Regions from separate parts of the Shewanella sp. 5S214 genome, predicted to be linked through region 2. Evidence: riboswitches for the same ligand, from Rfam matches in the RefSeq annotation. Region 2 holds a riboswitch; the other holds the start of a gene.
What was found. Region 2 has a riboswitch for lysine ahead of lysC (lysine-sensitive aspartokinase 3). Riboswitches for the same ligand answer to the same signal wherever they lie in the genome.
Positions count from the first base shown of each region.

Region 1: linked by a shared signal. The riboswitch ahead of ACED29_RS18045 (Na+/H+ antiporter NhaC family protein) and the one ahead of lysC (lysine-sensitive aspartokinase 3) in region 2 are both predicted to bind lysine.

Region 1 covers NZ_JBGOOV010000032.1:21,101-25,541, reverse strand. The annotation lists gene ACED29_RS18050 (thymidine kinase) at 1-296, opposite strand, end outside; gene ACED29_RS18045 (Na+/H+ antiporter NhaC family protein) at 450-2,006, opposite strand; lysine riboswitch at 2,089-2,305, opposite strand; gene ACED29_RS18040 (electron transfer flavoprotein subunit alpha/FixB family protein) at 2,664-3,587, opposite strand; gene ACED29_RS18035 (electron transfer flavoprotein subunit beta/FixA family protein) at 3,589-4,338, opposite strand.
Region 2 covers NZ_JBGOOV010000003.1:111,850-116,290, forward strand. The annotation lists gene arcA (two-component system response regulator ArcA) at 1-295, opposite strand, end outside; gene ACED29_RS02830 (DUF3293 domain-containing protein) at 973-1,419, shown strand; lysine riboswitch at 1,687-1,861, shown strand; gene lysC (lysine-sensitive aspartokinase 3) at 1,996-3,390, shown strand; gene ACED29_RS02840 (succinylglutamate desuccinylase/aspartoacylase family protein) at 3,392-4,441, shown strand, end outside.

The DNA.
Region 1 (4,441 bases), on a different contig from region 2:
TGCCTAACCTGCTCTTTACTTAAAAACTGACACTCATCAATCAGCACGCAGTGAATTTTTTGCTCGTCATTGGATGTCGAAATCAGCTCAATTAAATTGTCAGTACTACCAAACACCTGGGCATCTGTTTCAATCCCAATACGCGAAGATACTTTGCCAATACCATATCGATTATCTATTGATGCTGTCATCACTAAGGTATGCATACCGCGCTCACGATAATTATAAGAAGACTGCAGTAACGAAGTTGATTTACCGGCATTCATCGCCGAATAATAAAAGTACAGTTGCGCCAAAATATAGCGTCCTAATGGTTAGACAGTCAGTACCGTCCATATTACCTTTTTTAACTTAGCAACAACAAACAAAAATGCCGTATTCGTTATGAATACGGCATTTTTCAAAGCTTAATCAATCGGCTTATTACTCATAAGTATCAGGATGTAGCATTACTTTTTTGCCCAAAAGTACAATACTAGGATACTGATAAAAAACAACACACTACAACAAATCAATCCAGCCATTAACGAGCCAGTAAACCCAAGCACAATATAACCGACGAAACTAATCAATGCAGCGATAAGTGCATAAGGAAGCTGGGTCACCACATGATCGATATGATGGCAGCTCGCCCCCGTTGATGACAAAATAGTGGTATCGGAAATAGGTGAGCAATGGTCACCAAATACGGCACCAGAAAGCACAGCTGCTAGCATAGGTAGCATCATGGTGCTATCACTCCCCATCGCCATATCGGCCGCTATAGGCAACATAATACCAAAGGTTCCCCAACTCGTTCCCGTTGAAAATGCGGTTATCCCAGCCAATAGAAATAACATGGCAGGCAATAGCGCAAACGGAATATTATCAGTTGCTAAACTGGCCATGAACTTACCGGTTTCAAGCTGAGCAATGACACTTGATATCGTCCAAGCGAACAATAAAATATAAATAGCGGGTAACATTGAACGAGCACCAACAGACATGCCTTTGAGCAACATAGACAGCTCTACTTTCTGTTGAAATGCCAACAACACTGTCGCAATCAAACCGACGATAGAACCAAAAAACAATGATGAACTCACATCAGTATTTTCAAATGCACCTAGTACACTAAACATCTGCTCTTTAGCCGCTAATGCTTCTGCCCCACTAGAGACCATAAAATAAAGGGTCGCAAATACTAATATCGCAATCGGTAAAAATAAACCAATCACTTTACCGGTGTCAGCTTCAGGTAAATCAGTAACCGCTCCCGGTGGTTGGCCTTTTGATTCATCATACAACTCACCACGAAGTGCATTTAATTCATGCTGACGCATTGGTCCTATGTTTAAACTGAACGTCGCCACACACACTAGTAATAATAATGAGAACACCGCATAAAAGTTCATCGGGATCATCTGTATAAAGACACTTAAATGACCTGAGTCAGCAAAACCATGTGCAGTTAAAATGCCGCCAATAAGCGCAATAATATAGGCTCCCCAGCTCGATACCGGGGAAATAACGCAAATCGGTGCCGCGGTAGAATCTAAAATATAGGCAAGTTTTGCGCGTGAAATATGGTATCTGTCCGTGATAGGCCTTGAAATAGAACCTACGACTAAACTATTGAAGTAGTCATCAATAAAGACTACACAGCCTAAAAAAATGGTCATTAACTTAGCATCGCGCTTATTACGAATGCGCAGTTTGGCCCAATCAGCAAAAGCACGAGCAGAACCACTAACGGTGATCAATGCGGTTATCATGCCCAGCACAACCAAAAAACCTAAGATATATACGTTCCAACTATTCAGTGCAGCATCTTTCCAAACGAGCTGACTCGCTGTACTTAAAATATATTCGCTGCTACCAACCAATGAAAAATCGGTCAGCAATAAGGCACCAAAAATAATACCTAACCCCAAAGACAGCAATACCTTACGGGTTAAAATAGCCAGTGTAATTGCCAAAAGTGGTGGCAAAACAGAAAGTGCCGAATCGGCATAACTTATTATCATAATTTAATTATTTCTTCGTTGGATACGAATAGAGAAAAACTAGAAATAAGACTCGCCATACACAGAAAGTATATGGATTCACTTATCTAGTAGCACTCCACAGAAATATCCATTTAATATGAATATCATTATTTTTATCACATAGATAAAAACACTATGACAGTACAGCCCCTTTCGAGAACTGGCCCAACAAATGAGGGCGATCACCTCACTTATTTCGGCATTGCATCCTTTTAGGTTGAATTATTGGCATCACCCAATTCAACCTGACTATTATGCAATGCACCTCTACTTTTGTATTTGTAATCATAAATAGCCCATTACAAACAGCGCGCACATACAATCATAAACCACACGCTCTATACCAGCAAAAAAGTCTTAAACTACAGCACAAATAACAATATTATTAACTATAGCCACAATTTAATAGCATTAGTTTAACGTTTCTAATTCAAATGCACACTATCGCACTGAATACAAAAACGGCAACTAGATAACCCGACTGACACCTTTGCTCATAAAAACATCCATATGATAAAAAATATCAATAAAAAAGGTTCCTACTTTACCAAGTAGAAACCTTTTAATCTGAACGATTGGCTAGTATAACGACACGTTAAACAAGCTAATGACTCAATTTGGGTCAATAATAAGCCATTAAAGCAGATTATTTAATGCAGGAACGGCTTCAAATAAGTCCGCGACTAAACCGTAATCTGCCACCTGGAAAATAGGCGCTTCAGGATCTTTGTTAATAGCCACAATCACCTTAGAGTCTTTCATTCCGGCAAGATGTTGAATCGCACCCGAAATGCCCACAGCAATATACAGATCAGGGGCAACAATCTTACCTGTTTGTCCCACTTGTAAATCGTTAGGCACAAAGCCAGCATCCACTGCGGCACGAGATGCACCTACTGCTGCGCCAAGCTTATCGGCTAGTTGCTCTAAAATAGCAAAGTTTTCACCACTCCCCATGCCGCGGCCACCAGAGACAATAATGCCTGCATTACCTAGCTCTGGACGGGCTGATTCAGTTAACGACTGAGACACGAATTCAGTGCGAGCATCAATAGCTTGACTTAGGTTAACCACTTCAGCATTGCCCGTTGTCGCGACAGCATCAAATGCACTAGAACGCACAGTCATGACTTTCTTCGCATCTAAACTCTGCACTGTCGATAGCGCATTACCGGCATAAATAGGACGCACAAAAGTGTCACTACTGACCACTTCAATGACTTCTGAAATTTGAGAAACATCTAACAATGCTGCGACACGAGGTAATGTATCTTTACCAATACTGGTTGCTGCAGCCAAGATATGTTCGTAATCAGCCGCAATCTCAACGACCAACTTAGAAACGTTTTCCGCTAATTGAGCACCATATTGAGTTGCATCAGCAACTAATACTTTACTCACACCGGCTAAGTGTTGTGCTGCCGTTACCGCAGCAGAACAATCAACACCCGCGACCAGTATATGAATATCACCGCCAATGGCGGCAGCTGCGCTAACGACTTTGGCCGTGTCAGTTTTCAAACTCACATTATCGTGTTCTGCTAATACTAAAATGGTCATGTTAGATCACCTTCGCTTCATTTTTTAACTTATCGACTAACGCCTCAACAGAAGACACCATAATGCCAGCTTTACGCTCAACCGGAGGTGTTACGCTGATCACTGTTTGATGTGTTTTCAAGCTCACACCTAAATCAGCCACAGTCATAATGTCTAATGGCTTGCGTTTAGCTTTCATAATATTGGGTAATGAAGCATAGCGAGGTTCGTTCAAACGTAAATCAACCGTGACAATGGCAGGTAAAGGCATTTTCAGGGTTTGCAGTCCGCCATCTATTTCACGAGTAACGGTGATCATATCACCATCAACTTTTACTTCTGATGCAAATGTCGCTTGTGGCATATCAGTTAGTGCCGCTAACATTTGTCCAGTTTGGTTGTTATCGCCGTCAATAGACTGCTTACCAAAAATAATTAACTGCGCTTGTTCTTTTTCTTGCACAGCTTTTAACAGTTTCGCAATTGATAGTGGCACCAATTCTTCATCAGTTTCAATATGAATGGCTCTATCAGCACCTAATGCCATTGCAGTTCTTAATTGCTCCTGCACTGCTTTTGCGCCAACACTCACCACGATAACTTCAGTGGCTACGCCAGCTTCTTTCAAGCGAACTGCTTCTTCAACTGCTATTTCGCAAAATGGGTTTAACGCCATTTTAAGGTTCGTCGTATCAACACTTGTGTTGTCAGCTTTTACCCTGACCTTTACATTGGCATCAACTACGCGTTTAACAGGCACCAATATTTTCATAGGTTTTCCTTCTACACCTTCAATGTATGTGGACAACACACTGGCGTTTGCCAATGCAAGATAGGCTAACTTTACGTCCTGTTAACGTTAACGTCAATCAAAG
Region 2 (4,441 bases):
CATCTGCACCAATTTCAAGTCCAAGAATTTTATCAACTTCGTTGTCACGACCCGTTAAGAAAATAAGGCCGATGTTATTAATTTCACGTAATTCACGTGCTAATAACAAGCCATTTTTACCGGGTAAGTTAATATCCATAACAACAAGGTTTATCTTATTGTCTTGCATCGCTTTATGCATTTCTGCACCGTCATTGGCTTCGGTAACAACGTAACCTTCAGCTTCAAAAATACTGCGCAATGTATTACGAGTTACAGCTTCATCTTCAACAATTAAAATGTGCGGATTTTGCATGATATTTACCTGATTTTATAAAATTCGATTCTAGCCACTTTGTGCTAATAGGTTGCAAAAGCGCTTGGGCTAATGCACTAATATTCCGATATTTCTTTGGTGTTTATCTATGTCTACCCTGAATTAAACACTCTCTATAAACTCTATTTCGTAACGGTTAATGCTGGTTACTGAGTCTGCTTGCGTCTATTTATTATCATGACACTATGATGTGCGTTTGCACTTAAAGCATGATGATGTAAAAAGTGGTGTAAATTTGTTGTAACTAAGCTTACTTACTATGAATGCCATTTAGAAAGATAGTTCCTTCTATCGCAAACTTATTTAATCGTATGAATGTTTTATCAAATGTAGAACAAATTTAGTACGACTGTAAACTTTACATCAATAAATCATCACACTCTCAACAATATTTGCTGAGCTTTTGAGGTGTATGTAGCCAACTTCGCTAAAGTGATTTATTAATGAGTAGAGGGTATTATACTCGTTTTAGGTATTTGTTAACAAATTAAATGTTAAAAAATTAATATACCAATGAAGTACATAAAAGATTAATGTTGATAACATTATAATAGTTAATGATTTTTAAATATTATTCTTGTGATCTAGATCTCAAACCTTTTAGATATTTAAGCTATCTGATAGACTATTTTTGGCTTAATTGACGAAAATTTACTATGAAAAATGTTATAGATTCATTGTGGGATGACTATCAAACAACTCATTTTTTGTTCACTCAGCGTCTTTCTGATGATTTCCCATTTGCAATTGTTACTGCTCATAACCCCCTCGGCACTAGGCTCTCTCCTAGTCAAAATCGCTTACTTGATCGCCAGCTTCAATCTAAAATCCAACAATATAATCGTCCCTATCGCGCACTAGTCGGTGCGGCACCTGATTTGTCGCATATGGAAAAGAGCTGGGCTATTTTTATTGATAAAGAACAGGCTGTTGAGCTTGGTCGCGAGTTTAATCAATATGCCATTTATTACGTTAATAGAGGTTTAATATCCTTGATTGCATGTCTTGATACCATTAAACCGGAAGTGGCTATGGGGGCGTTCAATCACCGACTGCGTTTGGTGTATGAACTGCCAGAGTGCGGTCATATCCGTGATGAGTGATAAGTTATTCAAGCAATTAAACGGTTAAACAACACATTGCACTATAAAAAGATACAATACAGTGGCAATTGTCTCGACATTTTGCGTTAATGATGTTTTTTAGCTTGATATTGGCTTTTATTTCGTAATTTAGAACAATTATATAACCGCTATTGCTGTGCCTGAATTATCAAATATTCACGATTTTTAGCAGAACTGTGTTTTTTACTGTTTTTGCTGATTGACTTGATAGGGTATTTGTTGCTATTTTCAACTCCCTCCTTAGGGAGGAACAGAAGAGGAGCGTTAACTAGGTAGTAAGTGAGAGGATGCCAGTCCAATGACCACTTATGATGGAGATTAGCGCCGAGGTATCAGTTTGTTTGGCAAACATTGATATCGGTCGTTTAGGCTGAATCCTAACGATTGTCACCTATTTTTTTGGTGGAGAGCTTCTGGTGATGATTGCTGTTTCCCTTCTATAAGGGTGCGTTATCTTAGCACCAGGCTCTTCGAACGTAGTGTGTTCGGGGCGTATATCATGTTAGTAAATCACATCTTATTTTGTTGTCTTTCGCAAACTGCGGAGGCGTCTGTATGAACCTTGCCCCAGATAATGTTGCGCCTGAGAGTCATCGCTCAGAATTAGTGGTTGCCAAATTTGGTGGCACGTCAGTGGCTGACTATGCCTCTATGAGTCGTTGTGCCGATATCGTTTTGGCGAATCCTGCTACTCGTTTGGTGGTGGTGAGCGCCTCCAGTGGTGTGACTAACTTATTAGTTGAGTTAACCCAAGCGAATGTTAATGATGAACGTCGTTTGATATTGCTTAAGCAAATCGCCAAAATTCAATATGCGATCCTAGACGAATTAGGACGTCCTCAAGACGTGGCCGCCAGCATTGATAAAATTCTCAGCCGGATGTCGGTATTAAGTGAATCGCTAGAGCTGGATCGTAGCAAAGCGGTGATGGACGAATTACTGTCGACGGGCGAGCAATGTTCTTCGATTTTATTTTCAGCCGTTATCCGTGAAAAAGGCACCGCATCCGATCATTTTGATGTACGTCAAGTGTTACGTACCGACAGTCATTTTGGCCGTGCAGAACCACAAATTGAAGCTATAGCAACATTGTCAGGTGATTTTTTACAGCCGTTACTTGCCCGTTATGTCATTGTCACTCAAGGTTTCATTGGCGCAGATGACAGTGGTAAAACCACGACATTAGGCCGTGGAGGCAGTGATTATTCAGCAGCTCTACTTGCTGAAGCTCTCTGTGCTACAGCGGTTGAAATTTGGACTGATGTTGCCGGAATTTATACCACTGACCCTCGACTTGCGCCTAATGCTCGCCCTATTGCAGAAATTAGTTTTAATGAAGCGGCTGAGATGGCCACCTTCGGCGCTAAAGTATTGCATCCTGCGACCATTTTACCGGCCGTTAGACAAAAAATTCAGGTGTTTGTAGGATCCAGTAAAGCACCTGAAATGGGGGGGACTTGGATCCGTCATCAAGTGGAAGATACCCCTGTTTTTAGAGCCGTTGCATTGCGCCGCGATCAAACTTTATTGAATCTTCATAGTTTACAAATGTTGCATGCTCAAGGCTTTTTAGCAGAAACGTTTGCAACCTTAGCAAGGCATAAAATATCGGTTGATTTAATCACCACTTCTGAAGTAAACGTATCGCTAACGCTGGATAAAACGGGTTCTGATTCAAGCGGGCAAGGATTATTAAGCGAATCGTTATTACAAGAGCTATCGCAGCATTGTCGTGTCAGAGTTGAAGAAAATTTAGCCTTAATCGCCATTATTGGTAATCGTATCGCCTCGACGGCGGGTATTTGTAGCCGGGTGTTTAAAGTGCTTGAAAACCATAATGTACGGATGATTTGTCAAGGTGCTAGCCCACATAATTTATGTGTGTTGGTGGCTGAATCTGAGGCGGCGCAAGTGGTTAATGCCTTACATCAAAATCTGTTTGAGTGTTGAGATGACTAAAGCAATCCAATCGTCTGTTCAGGTCGGGGAGTTGGCGACAGGGCAAGCATTGACAGTGCCGCTATATTCATTCATTGGTAGTGAGAGTTCTGCGCCTAGTGCCTATATTCAGGCCAATGTTCATGGCGCAGAAGTGCAGGGCAATGCAGTAATTTATCAACTGATGACCTTGTTGGAAGGTTATCAGGTGTTAGGTAATATTACCTTTGCGCCATTAGCTAATCCGCTAGGAATTAATCAGAAGAGTGGCGAGTTTACCTTAGGACGATTTGACCCTATTACAGGTGTTAATTGGAATCGAGAGTATGTTGATCACCAAGTGGATGTTCAAGCTTGGTATCGCGAACACCAACATTTAACCGATAACGCTTTGTTTCAGGCTTATCGCTCGATGTTAGTGGAAGCATGCCAAAAGCGCTTAGCGCAACCTTTTGGGATCTCAACAGGTCATCGTCTGGCGGTAAATTTACAGACCATGGCTCACCAAGCCGACATAGTGCTTGATTTACATACTGGCCCTAAGTCGTGTAAACATCTTTATTGTCCTGAGTATGATATCGATGCCGCGAGATATTTTTCAATACCCTATACCCTCGTTATCCCCAATAGTTTTGGTGGCGCGATGGATGAAGCAACATTTTGTCCATGGTGGCAATTAACTCAATATGCAGTGAGCCAGGGCCGAGATTTTTCGGTACCCGTGTCGGCATTTACCTTAGAGCTTGCCAGCCAAGAACGCATTGATCTTGATGACGCACTCGTGGATGCTAAAGGTATATTGGCTTATTTAAGCTATCGCGGGGTGATAGCTGAGAACGTTAGCCCAGCAAAAATGGCGCGATTTGCTTGTTATTTACGAGATTATAAAAAGTTTCATGCACCTAAAGCGGGCTTGATTGAATATTGTGCTGTAGTCGGTGAGCCATTAGCTGCAGGGCAGCCATTGGTCAACATTTTACGTATTGACCTTTATGGCACTGATCAGGCTTTTCAAGCGATTAGTTTGCCCATGGATTGCGTGCCGATTTTACATTTTGCCTCC